DNA from 4 places in the Marinobacter sp. B-21 genome. Region 1 is predicted to be linked to each of the others. Evidence: predicted binding sites of a transcription regulator. Region 1 holds the regulator's gene; each other region holds the start of a gene.
The links. Region 1 encodes sigma-54, which starts transcription at its own class of promoters, with help from an activator protein. Its sites were predicted from a motif close to ANTGGCATNNANNTTGCTNT; they were not measured.
Positions count from the first base shown of each region.

Region 2: glnA (glutamate--ammonia ligase) is a predicted target of sigma-54. The motif match lies at 2,855-2,874, and genes of this name have one in related genera.
Region 3: flgB (flagellar basal body rod protein FlgB) is a predicted target of sigma-54. The motif match lies at 1,834-1,853, and genes of this name have one in related genera.
Region 4: glnK (P-II family nitrogen regulator) is a predicted target of sigma-54. The motif match lies at 1,658-1,677, and genes of this name have one in related genera.

Region 1 covers NZ_JBSXNZ010000064.1:37,095-41,629, reverse strand. Annotated here, with positions in the region: gene rapZ (RNase adapter RapZ) at 1-29, opposite strand, end outside; gene ptsN (PTS IIA-like nitrogen regulatory protein PtsN) at 57-527, opposite strand; gene hpf (ribosome hibernation promoting factor) at 614-922, opposite strand; gene AC13C0_RS07205 (RNA polymerase factor sigma-54) at 1,024-2,544, opposite strand; gene lptB (LPS export ABC transporter ATP-binding protein) at 2,757-3,482, opposite strand; gene lptA (lipopolysaccharide transport periplasmic protein LptA) at 3,460-4,026, opposite strand; gene lptC (LPS export ABC transporter periplasmic protein LptC) at 4,010-4,535, opposite strand, start outside.
Region 2 covers NZ_JBSXNZ010000068.1:40,376-44,910, reverse strand. Annotated here, with positions in the region: gene pip (prolyl aminopeptidase) at 1-493, opposite strand, end outside; gene typA (translational GTPase TypA) at 651-2,462, opposite strand; gene glnA (glutamate--ammonia ligase) at 3,028-4,431, shown strand.
Region 3 covers NZ_JBSXNZ010000070.1:90,498-95,032, reverse strand. Annotated here, with positions in the region: gene AC13C0_RS09630 (adenylate/guanylate cyclase domain-containing protein) at 1-647, opposite strand, end outside; gene AC13C0_RS09625 (Mpo1-like protein) at 649-960, opposite strand; gene AC13C0_RS09620 (nitroreductase family protein) at 1,117-1,668, shown strand; gene flgB (flagellar basal body rod protein FlgB) at 1,920-2,318, shown strand; gene flgC (flagellar basal body rod protein FlgC) at 2,353-2,802, shown strand; gene AC13C0_RS09605 (flagellar hook assembly protein FlgD) at 2,821-3,498, shown strand; gene AC13C0_RS09600 (flagellar hook protein FlgE) at 3,526-4,535, shown strand, end outside.
Region 4 covers NZ_JBSXNZ010000065.1:89,030-93,564, reverse strand. Annotated here, with positions in the region: gene AC13C0_RS08035 (YifB family Mg chelatase-like AAA ATPase) at 1-1,090, opposite strand, end outside; gene AC13C0_RS08030 (accessory factor UbiK family protein) at 1,151-1,405, opposite strand; gene glnK (P-II family nitrogen regulator) at 1,787-2,125, shown strand; gene AC13C0_RS08020 (ammonium transporter) at 2,200-3,468, shown strand; gene speE (polyamine aminopropyltransferase) at 3,533-4,414, opposite strand.

The DNA.
Region 1 (4,535 bases):
GACCTGCCACTGACGATAATCAGCTTCATGACCACGTACCTCCACTGCAATGAATGTCATCCGCTTGAGGCGGTCATGCGCTCGTACAGGGTGCTGGCGTCCTCGCATTGCCGCAGGCGATCACAGAACGACCGCTCATTGAATTTTTCCGCCAGCTGGCTGAGCAGTTCCAGGTGTTCGCTGGTGGCCTCCTTGGGCACGACCAGGGCGAAGATCAGATCTACCGGCTGATTGTCGATGGCGTCAAACTCGACGCTTTCTTCCAGCGTCATCAGTACGCCCACCACATGATCCAGGCCTTCCAGGCGGCAGTGTGGGATGGCAATTCCCTGGCCAATACCGGTGCTACCCAGACGCTCCCGTGAGATCAGGTTATTGAATATCTGGGTTTCGCTGAGCGTATTGTCCTGGAGGTTTATCTGCTCGGCAATAAACTCCAGAGCCCGCTTCTTGCTGGATGCCGACACCCGACAGAGGGTGAGCTCCGGTGCAAGTATGTTGTCTATGGTCAGGGATGTGTCGCTCATGGATCGACTGCATTTCCGTTAAAAAAAGGCTGCGACACGTCAGCCGTGTCGCAGCTCGATTGGATGACTTGCATGAAAACAGCCAGTTAGCGAGAGCCGTTTCCGTGCATCCGGTCTACATTCTTTTCCTTGTGTTTGAGAATCTGGCGGTCCAGCTTGTCGATCAGGACATCGATGGCTGCGTACATATCCTCATTTTCTGCCTTTGCGTGAATCTCACCACCAACCACGTGCAGCGTGGCTTCCGCAATCTGGCGCACCTTCTCCACTTCCAGGGTTACCTGGCAGTTGCTGATGTGGTCAAAGTGACGCTCGAGCTTCTGGAACTTCTCTGAAACATAATCCTTCAGTGCGGGAGTCAGTTCTACGTGATGGCCTGAAATATTGAGTTGCATAGGCGTCTCCTGTTGTCATCGTTCCGGCTCCCGGGAGCCGGTCTGGGTGCTGGCGCATTGTGCGCCGGCGAATAGTACGTTGCGCCCGGACCCCGGGGTGTTCAGACCAGCCGCTTGCGTTCGTTCGAAGGCGGAATGTGCATGGCCTCCCGGTACTTGGCAACGGTGCGTCGCGCAACCTTGATTCCCTGTTCTCCTAGCATGGCTGCAATTTTACTGTCGCTCAATGGCTTTTTGGGCGTTTCCGCGGCAATCAGCTTTTTGATCATCGCGCGGATCGCCGTGGAAGAACATTCACCGCCTTCGTCAGTGCTGACATGGCTGGAGAAGAAATATTTCAGCTCGAAAATTCCCCGGGGGGTGTGCATGTATTTCTGGGTGGTGACCCGGGAAATCGTGGACTCATGCATCTCAACCGCCTGGGCGATATCAGAGAGGATCAGCGGTTTCATGGCTTCTTCACCCTGATCCAGGAATCCTTGCTGGTGCTCGACAATACGGGTCGCCACTTTCAGCAGGGTTTCATTGCGGCTCTGCAGGCTCTTGATAAACCATTTCGCCTCCTGCAACTGATCCCGCAGGTAAGTGTTGTCGGCACTGCTGTCCGCACGCCTTATAAGAGAAGCATAGCTGGCATTGACGCGGATGCGCGGGGCAATTTCCGGATTCAGTTCAACGCGCCAGCGGCCGTTGTGCTTGCGAACGATCACATCCGGAATTACGTAGTCAGGTTCGGTGCGGTCAATCACGTCACCGGGGCGGGGATTCAGACCGGTAATCAGGGCCAGTACATCCCGCAGCTGGTCTTCTTTCAGGCGGCTGCGGCGTAGCAGTTGGGCATAGTCGCGGTTGCCGAGCAGATTGATGTAATGGGTGATGACCAGGCGAGCCTGGGCCAGCCAGGGCGTTTCCGGCGGCAGCTGGTTGAGCTGGATCAGCAGGCATTCCTGCAGGTCCCGGGCGAACACGCCGGGAGGATCAAAATGCTGCAGCCGGTGAAGGACCGCCTCGACTTCATCCAGCTCAAGGGGGTCTTCTTCGTTTTCATCCAGCAACCCGGCATGAATCTCTTCCAGCGGACTGGTCAGATAACCGCGTTCATCCACTGCGTCCATCAAAGCGTGGGCAATGGCCTGGTCCCGTTCGCTCATCGGGGTCAGGTTCAGTTGCCATTCCAGGTGATCCTGAAGCGTGTCAGTGGGGGAGTTGCGGGTCTCGAAATCGTGATCGTTTTCGTCATCGTTACGGGCGGCCGATGCCGGTGCGGACTGGTAGATATCGTCCCAGGCGGTGTCGACCGGGAGATCGTCCGGGATATTATCCGGGATTTCGTTTTCCGAGGACCAGTCCGGACCGTTTTCGGTTTCATCCCAGTCGGGTGAAGGTTCGGGAACTGTCTCAGCGGCGGACTCGGTGGCATTGGCCTCCCGTTCGTCATTCCCGGTGTCGGTCTCCGGCTGATCCTCATCCTCGGACGTCTCCAGCATGGGGTTGGATTCCAGGGCCTGCTGGACTTCCTGCTGAAGGTCGAGAGTGGAAAGCTGTAGAAGCCGGATCGCCTGTTGCAGCTGGGGTGTCATGGTCAGGCTCTGACCCAGCTTTAACTGTAAGGAGGCTTTCATTACCATGGTTCAGGATCCGTCACTCATCAGCGCTTGGTGTCGTAGGTAGTGAAAAATTCTTTATATGTCGGTTACTTGCCTTGGCTCTGTATTACCCTAGCAAGTTCTTTGCCGAGTTTACTTGCTACAGATCATCAAAACAATCCGGGGGTCAGATGAAATTGGGGTCAGATGAACTTTTCATCTGACCCCAATTTCATCTGACCCCAATTTCACAGTCGGAACTCATTGCCCAGATACACTTCCTTCACCTGCTGGTTGGCCAGAATGGCCTCGGCATTACCGGAGGCGATGATGTGGCCACCGGAAACGATGTAGGCATTCTCACAGATGTCCAGGGTCTCACGCACGTTGTGGTCGGTAATCAACACACCAATGCCCTTGTCCCGAAGATGCCGGATGATGTGTTTGATATCGCTCACGGAAATGGGGTCGACACCGGCGAACGGCTCATCCAGGAGGATAAAGGCCGGCTCCATCGCCAGGGCCCTGGCAATTTCCACACGCCGGCGCTCGCCGCCGGACAGGGCCATGCCCATGCTGTCACGAATGTGGGTAATGTGGAATTCTTCGAGCAATTCTTCCACCTTCTTTTCCCGCTCCGCCTTACCCAGACCCTTGCGGGTTTCCAGAATGGCCATGATGTTGTCGCGCACCGACAGTTTGCGGAATACCGAGGCTTCCTGGGGCAGGTAACCGATGCCCTGACGCGCCCGGCCGTGCATGGGCAGATGAGTGATGTCGCGGCTGTCGATGGTGATCCGGCCGCGGTCGGCGGGAACCAGCCCCACAATCATGTAAAAGCAGGTGGTTTTACCGGCGCCATTGGGGCCCAGCAGACCAACAATTTCCCCGCTGCGGATTTCCAGGGAAACGTCGATCACCACTTTTTTCTGTTTATAACTCTTTGCCAGATTACTGGCTCTCAGAACTGCCATCGGATTCCTGTCTGTCAGTACGTCTGTCAGTGCTGCGTGGCTGAATCACCATTTCTACCCGGCCGGATCCTTCACCGGTATCGGCGCCGCCTTGGGCAGTTACGACCCGGCGGACGGTATCATAATGGATGACATCGCCCCGGAACAGGTTGCCATTCTGTTCGATGACCGCTTGCCGTTCAAAGATCAGACGCTGGTCAGTGGCCGACCAGGTAATATTCAGCGCCCTGGCGTCGGTTTCACCTTCGCCCTCACGGGTTGGCTGGCGGTAACGGGCCGGGCTTCCGAAGGCTTCAATCCGGTTCAGGCCGTTTTCGTCGCGGTACAGAACCACACGCTCCGCGCTCAGATGGGTCTCGCCCTGTTCCAGCTCTACATCGCCGGTGTAGGTGGCGATACCCTGGCCGTCGTCGAGGCGGGCGTTGTCTGCGGTTACCTTGATAGGAATGTCAGAACCAAGGTCGAAAGCTGCTGCCGGCCCCGCCATGGCGATGGTCAGCAGGGCAGCCATCAGGCCCCGGTATCGGTTAGTTTCCGGTTTCATAGAGTCCTTCCACCTGAGAGTTCAGTTCCAGAATCCGCTCGCCGATCCACGCTTTCATACCTGTGGCACGGGTGGTTCCTGTCACGTCGCGTATTTCTACGGGTGCATCTGTGTATGCCATGCCCCGGTCGTTGTCCAGGGTCAGGGTTGGCGTTGTCAGGGTGGTGTCCCGACCACCCACATTTCGGAGTACCCGGACATTGCCGGTCAGGTAAAGCAGGTTTTCATTTTGCAGGAGGCTGCCATTCTCGGCTTCCACAATCCAGGGCAGAGTGTCGGCATCGCCGGTGCCGCTGTAGAGTTTGGCCCTCGGCGATTCCATGGTGGCCAGGTTGCCCTCCTCGAACTGCTCTATCCGCGGGCTGGTAAAACTGACCTTGGGGTTGCCGGCTTCATCGAACGCGGTGTACTTGCCATTGACCACGAATCCGTCGGGTTCGGTATCGCCTCTCAGATCGGCGGCCTGCCTGTCGATAGCCGGAGGCTCATCACTTCGCCACAGCAAAAAC
Region 2 (4,535 bases), on a different contig from region 1:
GTGCCTCAAAGTCTGCCCAGTAGTCCGGGAACACCCGGCTTGCGCCATCCTGGTAAAACCAATGAATATCCCGGGGGCGACAGAGAAAGATGCCTCGCAAAACCAGCCCCAACACCCGCTCAGGGTGGGCCTGGGCATAGACCAGGCTCAGGGTCGAGCCCCAACTGCCACCGAACAGAAGCCATTTGTCGACACCAAGGAAGGAGCGCACAGCCTCCATATCTTCAACCAGCTTTCCCGTGCTGTTGCCTTCAAGTTCCGCCAGGGGCGTCGACCGGCCGGCACCACGCTGGTCCATCAGAATGATCCGGAAACGCTCGGCATCGAAGAAGCGCCGGTGGTAATCCTCACAGCCTCCGCCAGGCCCGCCGTGGACCACAAGAACCGGGATGCCATCCGGGTTGCCGCTTTCTTCAACATAGAGCTCGTGCGGCGCATCAACCGCAATACGGTGCTGGGCGTTGGGTTTGATTTCAGGGTAAAGGGTAAGCATGGGGCGCTCCGGAACAGGGTTATCCCGGAATTCTGGATGAAGATGGGGTCAGATGAAAGCTTTCATCTGACCCCACGAGAGGCTTCGAGCCGAGAGGTAAAATCGGGGTCAGATGAAATCGGGGTCAGATGAACTTTCATCTGACCCCATGTTCAGGTTACTTCTTATTCGCACGCTTGCGATCATTTTCGGTCAGAAATTTCTTCCGCAGGCGAATCGATTTCGGGGTCACTTCAACCAGTTCGTCGTCATCGATGAACTCCAGCGCCTGCTCAAGGGTGAACTTGATGGGCGGCACCAGCCCGATGACTTCATCCTTGCCGGAAGCTCGCATGTTGTCGAGCTTCTTGCCCTTAGTGGGGTTAACCACCAGATCATTGTCACGGCTGTGAATGCCGCAAAGCTGGCCTTCGTAGATTTCCTGGCCCGGGTCCAGGAACAGCTTGCCACGGCTCTGCAGGGTTTCCAGAGAATAGGTCAGCGCTGTTCCGGTTGCCATGGAAACGAGGACACCATTCTGGCGACTGGTGACATCGCCAACCTTGATGGGGCCGTAATGACTGAAGGTCGAGGTCAGAATACCGGTACCCGAGGTCATGGTCAGGAAGGTATTGCGGAAACCGATCAGGCCCCGTGCCGGAATGGTGTACTCAAGACGCATCCGCCCCTTGCCATCCGGCACCATGTTGGTCAGGTCGCCTTTACGCAGCCCCATCTGCTCCATGATCGGGCCCTGGTGCTGCTCTTCAATGTCGACGATGACATTTTCATAGGGCTCCTGCTTGACGCCATCCACTTCACGAATGACAACTTCAGGCCGCCCGACCGCCAGCTCGAAGTTCTCGCGGCGCATATTCTCAATCAGCACTGACAGATGCAGTTCACCACGGCCGGATACCTTGAACTTGTCCGCCGAATCGCCTTCTTCAACGCGCAGCGCCACGTTGTGCAGCAACTCCTTTTCCAGACGCTCCTTGATGTTCCGGCTGGTAACGTACTTGCCTTCCCTGCCGGCGAAAGGCGAATCGTTTACCTGGAAGGTCATCGACACGGTCGGCTCATCCACCGTCAGTGCCGGCAGGGCCTCAACGTTGGCCTGGTCACACAGGGTATCGGAGATAAACAGCTCATCCATACCGCTCACGCAGACGATATCGCCAGCCTGTGCCTCATCCACTTCAACGCGCTGCAGGCCTGAGTGCCCCATGATCTTGAGGATTCGACCATTGCGCTTCTTGCCACTGGCACCAATCGCGGTCACCGGCGAATTGGTTTTGATCTTGCCGCGTGCGATGCGGCCAATACCGATCACGCCCAGGAAGCTGTTGTAGTCCAGCTGGGAGATCTGCATCTGGAACGGACCGTCCATATCGACGTTTGGTGCCGGCACATGATCAACGATCGCCTGGAACACGGCATCCATGTTGTCGTCCAGGTTTTCATGGTCCATGCCGGCAATGCCGTTGAGGGCACTGGCAAAAACAATGGGGAAGTCCAGTTGCTCGTCGGTCGCACCCAGGTTGTCGAACAGATCAAACACCTGGTCTACAACCCAGTCGGGCCGTGCACCGGGACGGTCAATCTTGTTGACCACGACAATCGGGCGCAGGCCGGCGGCAAACGCCTTCTGGGTCACAAAACGTGTTTGCGGCATCGGGCCATCAATGGAATCAACCACCAGCAACACACAATCAACCATGCTCATCACTCGCTCAACTTCGCCACCGAAGTCAGCGTGGCCCGGAGTATCAACGATGTTGATGTCGTAACCGTTCCATTTCAGGGCCGTGTTCTTGGCCAGAATGGTAATGCCACGCTCTTTTTCCTGGTCATTGGAATCCATGACCCGCTCGTTCTCCAGCTCTTTACGATCCAGCGTGCCGGACTGACGCAGCAGCTTGTCTACGAGCGTGGTTTTACCATGGTCAACGTGGGCGATAATGGCGATATTACGAAGTTTTTCAATCACAAAAATAATCCTGCGGCATGCACTCAATGACCTGAGAGGGTCGTTCGCAGGGAAATCCCCACACATGCCGTCTCAAATCCGTAAAATGAACTCATTTACCGGAACTGGCTGCCCGGCACCCTGCATGGAGCTTTTCGATCCGGGATCTGAAAATGGCAGGGTGAAAATGAAGCGGCGCGTAGTATAGCGAAAAGTCTGTGTCGTTAATATGAAGAAAAACGCCTACCCTATTTAGGTTTAGGCGATGCTTTGCACTTATTTAGCGCACCCAGTCAATTAACGCACCAATTGTGTGCGCCAACAAAGCGCAAGAACCAGCCTGGTAAAAATGCCTTTGCCCTGAACATGCCCCAAACCCTGGCAGTTGCGCCGTTCTGGAGCATGCCCTGAAAATTGGCAAGCGCCTTGCTTTATCGAAAGCAGCCGAAATTTGCAGGTAAGACGCACTGGCATTTGCTAAGCTGCGCAGACCTGAGAAACAGATCGGAACTCAGTACTCTGAGCGATCCGGCACCACGAACATGAATACAGCCGCCTGTGCGGTATAACTTACGGAGCATGCACAATGTCCAAGACAGTTGATTTGATCAAAGAACACGAAGTCAAATGGGTTGACCTGCGCTTTACTGACAGCCGCGGTAAAGAGCAGCACGTGACGCTGCCCGCCACCGAAGTAGATGAAGACTTTTTCGCAGACGGCAAAATGTTTGACGGCTCCTCCATTGCCGGCTGGAAAGGCATCAACGAATCCGACATGATCCTGATGCCGGACGACGCGACCTCTGTACTCGATCCGTTCACTGAAGAAACCACCGTTAACATCACCTGCAACATCGTAGAGCCTTCTACCATGCAGGGTTATGAGCGCGATCCGCGCTCCGTTGCCCGTCGTGCCGAGGAATACCTGAAGTCCACCGGCATCGCCGATGGCGCCCTGTTCGGCCCGGAGCCGGAGTTCTTTGTCTTTGATTCCGTTAAATGGAGCGTCGACATGCAAGGCTCTTCATACCACATTCATTCTGAAGAGGCCGCCTGGGTATCCGGCGAAGACTTCGACCGCAACAACATCGGCCACCGCCCGGGGGTCAAAGGCGGCTATTTCCCGGTTCCGCCGGTTGACAGCCTGCATGATCTGCGTGGCGCCATGTGTGCGGCCATGGAATCCATGGGTCTGGAAATTGAAGTTCACCACCACGAAGTGGGCACTGCTGGCCAGTGTGAAATCGGCGTTGGCGCCAACACCCTGACCCGCAAGGCTGACGAAGTTCAAATCCTCAAGTACTGCGTACACAATGTGGCGCACGCTTATGGCAAAACAGCCACCTTCATGCCCAAGCCGGTAGTTGGTGATAACGGTTCCGGCATGCACGTACACATGTCACTGAGCAAAGACGGCAAAAACCTGTTCGCAGGCGACAGCTATGCCGGCCTGAGCGAAGCCGCCCTGTACTACGTTGGTGGTGTTATCAAGCACGCCAAGGCCATCAACGCCTTCACCAACCCGGCAACCAACAGCTACAAGCGCCTGGTTCCGGGCTACGAAGCACCGGTCATGCTGGCATACTCCGCCCGTAACCGTTCGGCCTCCATCCGAATCCCTTACGTGAACAGCCCGAAAGCGCGTCGTATTGAAGTTCGCTTCCCTGATCCGGCTGCCAACCCGTACCTGGCTTTCGCTGCCCTGATGATGGCCGGCCTGGACGGCATCCAGAACAAGATCCACCCTGGCGATGCCATGGACAAGGATCTGTACGATCTGCCCAAAGAAGAGGCCCTGAGCATTCCGAAGGTTGCCGAAACCCTGTCTGAAGCTCTGGATTGCCTGGAAGCGGACCACGAGTTCCTGACCCGCGGAGGCGTGTTCACTGAAGACATGATTGCCGGCTATATTGATCTGAAGCGCGGTGAAGTTGAGAAGCTGAACATGACCACTCATCCGGTTGAGTTCGAGCTGTACTACTCCTGCTAAAACCTCTCTCCAGAGAGTTAAAGAGCAGCAAAGCCCCGCCCCGTGCGGGGCTTTTTTTGTGCGCAAAAGCACATTGCCTGCAGCCCTTAACGATATGTAACCAA
Region 3 (4,535 bases), on a different contig from region 1:
GACAGCTTGTGGGACAAGGCAATTGACTGTTCCCGCTGATTTTGGATCTGGGTCTTGGCCAGCATCAGTGCCCGGGCCTGCTGGTGAGAGTAATAGGCGGTAACGCAGATATACAGCCCGGTGGAAAGAATCGACACCATGCTGGTCAAAAGCGGCGCGTGGGGGCCGTCGGCCAGGCCGAGGATGGCAACAGCAATCGCAATTGCCGCGGCCATGAAACCGGTGCCGATCAGCCACTGCCGGATGCCGCCAACAATCAGGCAACTGAACATCAGCATCAGGGCCACGGACAGGGAGGGTATGACAATCAGGCCGATGAAACCGATGAACCCGCCGCCAATCACACAATCCACAATGAGCATTTTCTGACGGATGCGTGCGGAATGTCTCAGGAAGGTTCTACGGGTGAGTATATGGGCTATGTGTGGCCATGTGAGAGCACCTGCTACCAGCCACAGTAACGGCTGCGGAAAGGCACCCTGGAGAACACCGGTTACGATAATTGCCGCCGTAGACGTGTACGCCAGTATTCGGCCGTTGTAATCCGGCATTGGCGGTATGGCTATCGGACTGCCGGGGCCTTCAGCAGCCATCGACTTGACAGCGGAGGTGCTGGCATTGCGCAGATCGGCCGGTACGCTCATCATTTCAGAAACGGATCCTGCCAATGAGCATGTCCCGGAACATGACCCAGTCACCCATCAGGCTGTACAGTGGGTACTTGAAGGTTGCAGGGCGGTTTTTCTCGAACTTGAAATGGCCGACCCAGGCAAACCCATAGCCGATGACCGGCAGGGTCAGAAGCCACGCAAGTTTTCCGGAGGTGATCGCCCAGACAGCGACCAGAAAAACCAGAAGACTACCGACAAAGTGCAGCCTGCGACAGATTACATCGCTGTGTTCTTCAAGGTAGTAAGGATAGAATTCGGAAAAGCTGTTGAAGGTTCGCTGGTTGCTCATTGTGTTGCTTCTCACCGTTGCAGGACTGCGGCATTTTATAATTGTTGGCAGCGCCGACTACGACTAAAGATTAACAGCATTACGTACAACCCACAATTCACAGCCAGCAATTGTGCCCGTGCCCATTTTCACACAGTCATAAAATAGCGAGACGATATGACAGCAGTTACTGATTTCCTGCTTAACCGGTCCTCCGAACCCAGGCTGGAGGCGCCCGCGCCGGACAGGGAAACCCTGAACAAGGCCTTTGCCTGCGCCGCTCGCGCTCCGGATCATGCCTTGTTGCGGCCATGGCGTTATCTGGTCGTAGAAGGTGAGGGGCTGGAGGCCCTCGGGGAACTGTTTGCCTCCACCTGTGCCAACAACAGTGACGAGCGGGAAATCGAAAAGCTCCGGCGCGCCCCTCTGCGGGCACCCATGGTCATTATTGGTATTGCCTCGCCGAGCCCCCACCCCAAAGTTCCGGAAGTGGAGCAGGTGATGTCTGCGGCTGCTGGCATGAGCTTTCTCGGGCTGGCCCTTCAGGATGCCGGTTATGGTGTGATGTGGCGCACCGGTGCTGTCGCCTATCATTCAGCCGTGCACAAAGGGCTGGGGCTGGATGACCACGAGCAGATTGTCGGCTTTCTTTATACGGGGAGTGTCTCCGCTGTAAAGCCTGCCGTTCTCCGGCCCGGGGTTGACGAGTTTGTCCGTCACTGGCCTTAACGGGTAACTGTCGCTTCCCCCGGCGTGGGCGGGGGAAGCGGTTTGCCGCTTTCGAGGACTTTCTTTCCCTTTATCCGCTCCCGCTTTCTCTCAACAGCCCAGCTAATCCCGCCAATACTGGGGTTATGCGCTATTTAGGGCGCCTTTTTAGAGCGCCTTTCGAATTCTGGCATCTACCTTGCTTTAGTTCTGTCAGAGAGCACAGCCGGCAAAATCAGGTCGGCGTACTGGTGCAGTTTTCGGGAGGCAACATGGCAATTTCGTTCGATAAGGCTCTGGGCATTCATCAGCACGCGGTGGAAGCGCGGGTCAAGCGTGCCGAAGTTCTGGCAAACAATCTGGCCAATGCTGACACCCCGGGTTTCAAGGCCCGTGATGTGGATTTCCAGGCGATGATGCAGAAGGCCCAGGAGTCCGTCAGCGGCTTCCAGATGGCGAAAACGAACGAGGCCCACATGGATACCTCCCGGTCTGCCTCAGACAGCGACCTTTTGTACCGGATGCCACATCAGCCGTCGGTCGACGGCAATACTGTGGATGCCCAGCAGGAGCAGTCGCGCTTCATGCGTAACGCCATGGACTTCCAGGCCAGTTTCCAGTTCCTGAACAGCAAGTTCAGCGGTTTGACCAAAGCCCTGAAGGGCGAATAAGCCGCAGTCACAGGGTTAGCGAAGGAGAATTATCATGTCACTGGGCAGCATTTTTGATATCGCCGGTTCCGGCATGACAGCGCAATCGCTGCGGCTGAATACAACCGCGTCCAACATTGCCAATGCCGAAACAGCCAGCTCCAGTACCGGTGAAACCTACCGGGCCAGAAAGCCGGTGTTCTCAGCCGTTCAGCAATCACTCCTGAACCCGGGGCAGGGTGGCATGCCGATGGCTGCCGATGAAGGTCCCGGTGCCGGCGTCAGGGTTGAAGGCATTGTTGAGAGTGATGCGGAGTTACAGATGCGCTACGAGCCCCACCATCCGGCGGCCAATGAAGACGGTTATGTCTTCTATCCCAACGTGAACGTGGTTGAGGAGATGGCTGACATGATGTCGTCGTCCAGAAGTTTCCAGATGAATGTGGATGTCATGAACACAGCCAAGTCCATGATGCAGCGCATTCTGACCCTTGGTCAGCAGTAATACGGTGAGGAGCACAACATGACTGCAGTAAATGCAACAGACGCGTCGGATGTTCTGAGCCAGTACCAGCTGAAGCAACAGGATGGCGGCCAGGGCACCAGTGAGCTTGGCCGGAATGAGTTCATGGAACTGATGCTGGCACAGCTGAAAAACCAGAACCCGCTGGAACCCCAGGACAACGGTGAATTCATCTCCCAACTGGCCCAGTTCAGCTCGCTGGAGGAGATGCAGAACCTCTCCGGTACGGTTGAGGATGTGGCGGGCCAGTTCCGTTCCACCCAGGCGCTGCAGGCCTCTGCCATGGTCGGCAAAACCGTGCTTGCCCCTTCCCAGATCGGGATTCTGGGTGCGGACGGTGAGATCAGTGGCACCGTTGAAGTGCCGGCATCGACCGGCGGGCTTCGGCTTTCGATTCAGGGTCAGAATGGTGAACGGGTTCGCCAGATTGACATGGGTAGTAGTCCGGCGGGGGTGACCTCGTTCCGCTGGGATGGCCAGGACGGCAACGGCAATCCCTTGCCGCCGGGACCCTACCAGATTGTAGCCGAGGCTTCCTACCCGGATGGGCCGCAGCAGTTGGGTACGATGGTAAGTGCCAATGTTGACAGCGTGTCCCTGGGCCAGGGTGGCTCCATTACCCTGAATCTTGCAGGTATGGGCTCCATCGCCCTGTCTGATGTAAAACAAATTAACTGATACCGGTGAAACACCAAGGGGTGAACCATGGGATTTAATACGGGTTTGAGTGGTCTTCGCGCGGCATCGGTGGATCTGGACGTCACCGGTAACAATATTGCCAACGCCAGTACCGTGGGGTTCAAAGGCAGCAAGGCCCAGTTCGGCGATCTTTATGCCAGTGGTTTCCTGAGCGCAGGCACCAATCCGATCGGGGACGGTGTCCGGGTTCAGGGCGTGAAGCAGTCGTTCGGCCAGGGCAATATCAGCTTCACCGATAGCGGCCTGGATATGGCGATTGACGGTGATGGCTTCTTTATTCTGAACAATGGCGGCGAAGTGCGATACTCCCGGGCCGGCCAGTTCGGAGTAGACAAAGACGGCTTTGTGGTCAACAACCAGGGCATGAAGGTGCAGGGTTATACCGCTGATGGTGATGGCAACCTGTCCGGTGTGCGTGGTGACCTGCAGATTGAGACCGCCAACCTGGCTCCGCGCAGGACCACGAACCTGCAGACCGATGTGAATCTGGATTCCCGTGAATCCGTGCTGGAACGCAGGGTGAGAGACCTTTCCCTGCAGACCGGTGACTTTACGGCGGGTGAAACGCTGACTTTTTCCTATTCTGACGGTTCAGCCGATGAGACTGTTGTGATCCCCAGCCCGATAACGTCTGCGGGCCAGATTGCCGATGCGATTTCCGCGGCCTCCGGTGTCAGTGCTTCCGGCACCACAACAGCTGAAATAGACTCTACGGCCAATCGCGTCACGACCGGTGATACTCTCAGTAATACGATTGCGTCTCGCAACCTGGAGTTCTCAATCAATGGTCAGCCCCTGAATGTAAGCGCTGTGACGACACTGGATGAGCTGGCGAACGTTATTTCCAGCTTCGGCAATAACTCCATCTCAGCCAATGTGGATGGCGACAACCTTTTAGTCCGGGACAGCTCGGGTGAACCGCTTGAGGTTCAGTGGGGAGACGGTAGTAGTACGAACCCGATTGAGAACACCGTTGGAGAGATCGCGGTAAGCACAAATCGCAGTGTGGATACTGT
Region 4 (4,535 bases), on a different contig from region 1:
ACTGACACTCAATGGTCGGGTGACCACTGTAACCGCAGGGGCATGGGTTCATTGCACCGACGACTTGAAAGCGAGCCGGAAAATTCACCTGACGCGCGGCCCGACTGATCGTGATGTGCCCCGTTTCCATGGGTTCCCGAAGCACTTCCAGAACCCGACGCTCAAACTCTGGCAATTCATCCAGAAAAAGTACGCCGCGATGGGCGAGGGAGATTTCCCCAGGCCGCGGGCTGCTCCCGCCACCGACCAGGGCCACCGCGGATGCTGTGTGGTGGGGCGCCCGGAACGGCGGTTGGCGCCACCCGCCCTCTCTCATGGCAAGCCCGGCAACCGAGTGAACGCTGGCAACTTCCATGGCCGCATCGTCGGTCAGTGCCGGAAGAATACCCGGCAGACGGCTGGCCAGCATGCTCTTGCCGGTGCCAGGCGGCCCGAAGAATAACAGGTTGTGGCCGCCGGCGGCGGCAACTTCGAGCGCCCTGCGAGGGACCCGTTGGCCGCGGACATCGGACAGGTCCGGTATCTCACTGTTGTTGCCGGGCACCCGTTCCAATGGTGATTTCGGCACCGGAACCAGCCTGGCCCGGCCGCTGAGGTGTTCACACACGGTCAACAGGTGGCCGGCCGCCAGCACGTCACCCTGGCTGGCCAGGGCCGCCTCGCCGGCATTGCCATGGGGAACCAGCAAGGCTCGCTGGTCCTGCCGGGCAGCAAGCACAGCCGGAAGCACGCCCTTGAGAGGCCTCAGCGCACCATCGAGGGACAGCTCCCCGAGAAACTCGCAATCGGCGAGACTCTCCGCCGGAATCTGGCCCGAGGCCGCCAGAATCCCAAGGGCAATGGGCAGGTCAAACCGGCCGCCTTCCTTGGGCAGATCAGCGGGGGCAAGGTTGATCGTAATGCGGCGGGCGGGGAAGTCGAACCCCGCATTCAGAAGGGCGCTGCGAACCCGCTCCTTACTCTCGCGAACGCCGGTTTCAGGGAGGCCGACAATCGAGAGTGCGGGCAATCCCCCGGAGAGGTGGACTTCAACCGTAACGGGGGGAGCAGACACGCCGATTATGGCGCGGGAATGAACGATAGCTAGCATGACAACCTTCCATGGTGACCGGAAAACCATGCCCGGCGTCCTGCCGGGCTAATCCGGAGTTTATTGTTCCTGCAGGGATTTTTCCAGCTCGGCGACCCGTTTTTCGAGCGCCTCCACCTTTTCACGAGTCTTCAGCAGCACCGCCTGTTGGGCATCAAACTCTTCCCGGGTTACCAGCTCCAGACGGGAAAGGACCGACATCACTGTTGCCCGGGCCTGGGTTTCAAAATCCTCCCGGGCGGCGCGGGCCATATCGGGAACGAACTGACCAAACTGACCCTGTAACTGGGCGAAAATATCCTGGGGACCCTTCACATATCACCTCACTGATTCCAGAAATGTCCGGCTTCGACTAAAAGAGAGGGGCTCTCACCGGTTTGCGGGAGTGTATCACACCGCAGCCCCTGCCATACTGTGCCCGGTCGGCCTTATAATAATGGACGAACGGCCAGTGAGTCCGCTCCAATTTGACTCATCGGCTGGCTACCCGCTCCATTTTGGTGCAGATCTTTGCGCCATTCTGGTACGCGCATATTGTAGATTATTGTTTTAAATGTATTTTTTTGCGTTGGCATACCCGATGCTAAAGCCCTCGTACGCAATCCGCACAATTGGTGTGCGAGGTGGCAGCATCCCGACCTCAACAACTGGCCGACGGGCCCTCACTGTTGGGACGGCTTTACCAAGGAGAAAGCAATGAAACTTGTGACAGCGATCATCAAGCCTTTCAAACTGGATGATGTCCGTGAGGCACTATCCGAGATTGGCGTGCAAGGCGTAACCGTCACTGAAGTCAAAGGCTTCGGTCGGCAGAAAGGCCACACTGAACTTTACCGTGGCGCGGAATACGTGGTGGATTTCCTGCCCAAGGTCAAAGTGGAAGTTGCCATTGGCGACAATCTGCTGGACCAGGTCATCGAATCCATTACCAAGGCAGCCAACACCGGCAAGATCGGTGACGGCAAGATCTTCGTGACCGAACTGCAACAGGCCATCCGGATCCGGACCGGCGAAACCGGCGAAGAAGCGGTCTGAACCAGCTCTGATTTTTTCGATCAGCCAACGCAAAAAAATTTATAACCTGAAAAGCCTCGTGCGGAGGGCTTCATATGGAAAGCAATCTTTTTCACCTGCAGTATGCTATAGACACCTTTTATTTCCTGGTGTGCGGTGCATTAGTGATGTGGATGGCAGCGGGCTTCGCCATGCTGGAATCCGGCCTGGTGCGTGCCAAGAACACCACGGAAATCCTGACCAAGAACGTGGCTCTGTTTGCCATTGCCTGCATCATGTACCTGGTTAGTGGTTACGCCATCATGTACGGCGGTAACATTTTCCTTTCCGGAATCGCAGACGTTGACACTGCGGCTGTTCTGGGTGACTTCGCCAGCCGGGACGGCGGCTTCGAGGGTGGCTCCATCTACTCCGGCGCGTCTGACTTCTTCTTCCAGGTTGTGTTTGTCGCAACAGCCATGTCCATCGTCTCCGGTGCTGTGGCCGAACGCATGAAACTCTGGGCCTTCCTGGTCTTTGCAGTGTTCATGACCGGCTTTATCTACCCGATGGAAGGCGCCTGGACCTGGGGCGGCGCGTCTGTCTTCGGCATGTATACCCTGGGCGATCTCGGTTTCAGCGATTTCGCCGGCTCCGGCATCGTTCACATGGCGGGTGCAGCAGCCGCATTGGCTGGTGTAATCCTTCTCGGTGCCCGTAAAGGCAAATACGGCCCGAACGGTGAAATCCGCGCCTTCCCGGGTGCCAACCTGCCGATGGCGACCCTCGGTACCTTCATCCTGTGGATGGGCTGGTTCGGCTTCAACGGCGGTTCGGTTCTCAAGCTGGGCGATATCGCCAGCGCCAACTCCGTGGCCATGGTGTTCCTGAATACCAATACCGCCGCTGCCGGCGGTGCAATTGCTGCCCTGATCACCGCCCGCCTGATGTTTGGCAAGGCTGATCTGACCATGCTGCTGAACGGCGCGCTGGCTGGCCTGGTAGTGATCACGGCTGAGCCATCCACTCCGAGCGCCCTGACTGCGACCCTCTTCGGTGCCTTCGGCGGTATCCTGGTGGTCCTGAGCATCGTGACCATGGACAAGCTGCGCATCGACGATCCGGTGGGCGCCATCTCGGTTCACGGTACCTGTGGCTTGCTGGGTCTGCTTCTGGTGCCAGTCACCAACGGTGATGTCAGCTTCAGCGGCCAGATCATCGGCGCCATCACCATATTCGTCTGGGTATTCGTCGCCAGCCTGATTGTCTGGGGCATCCTCAAGGCTGTCATGGGTATTCGGGTGAGCGAAGAGGACGAGTACGAAGGCGTGGATCTGTCCGAGTGTGGCATGGAAGCCTATCCGGAGTTTGTCAGCAGCAAGTAACAATCTCTGGCAACGCAAAACCAAAGAGGGGTGCCATCTGGCACCCCTCTTTGGTTTTGCCGGCTTAACCCTCCTCTGGCCTGACCTCATCCTCCAGCGCATCCACCATGAACTGGGGCATCGCCAACGCACCATGGTGCACTCCGGCATTGTAGTAGCGGGTCACGAACGGCCGGTTGTTGGCGTCTTCCTCACGGAAATATTTTACCGGGTTCTCCTTGCTGGCCATGGTGCAACTCCACCAGCCCGTGGGATAGACCGGTTGCGGGAATGGCAGGGTCTGCACGTGTTCGAACCCGGCCTTGCGCATGTCATTGTGAATGTCCTTGATGATGCTATGGGTGTGCAGCAGCGGTGATTCACTCTGCTGGACAATAATGCCGCCCTCGCGCAATGCCAGCATGGCGTCTCGGTAGAAATCCAGGGCAAACAGGCCTTCCGCCGGGCCGACCGGATCCGTGCTGTCGATAATGATGAGGTCTACACTGCCCGGCGCCATGTCGCGGATCCACTGGATGCCGTCACCGAAGAAAAAATTGGCGCGCGGATCACCGTTGGCTTCGCACAATTCCGGGAAGTACTTTTCCGACATACGGGTGACCCGCTCATCAATTTCCACCTGCCAGGCTTCTTCCACACCCGGGTGTTTGAGCACTTCCTTAAGAGTGCCGCAGTCGCCGCCACCGATAATCACCACCTTTTTCGGGTCCCGGTGGGTAAACAGGGCCGGGTGGGTCATCATCTCGTGGTACAGGAAATTATCGCGGGTGGTCAGCATCACGCAGCCATCCAGAACCATCAGGTTGCCGAAGGTCTCGGTCTCGTATATTTCCAGCTTCTGGAACGGGGTCTGCTCCTCGTGGAGCTTCTTTTTCACCTGCAGGGAGAACGCCGTTCCCTGGTCCTGGAATACCTCGGTAAACCAGCCATCATTCAGTGCTGTCATGTTTTGCCTCCCGCTGTGGGCCATGGGCTGTGTTAAAAGGGCGTATTGTAGGGGTGCCCCACCGTGAGCTAAAGCGATAATCGTGGCTACCGGCCACATATTTTCCACACCCGGTTCTTTT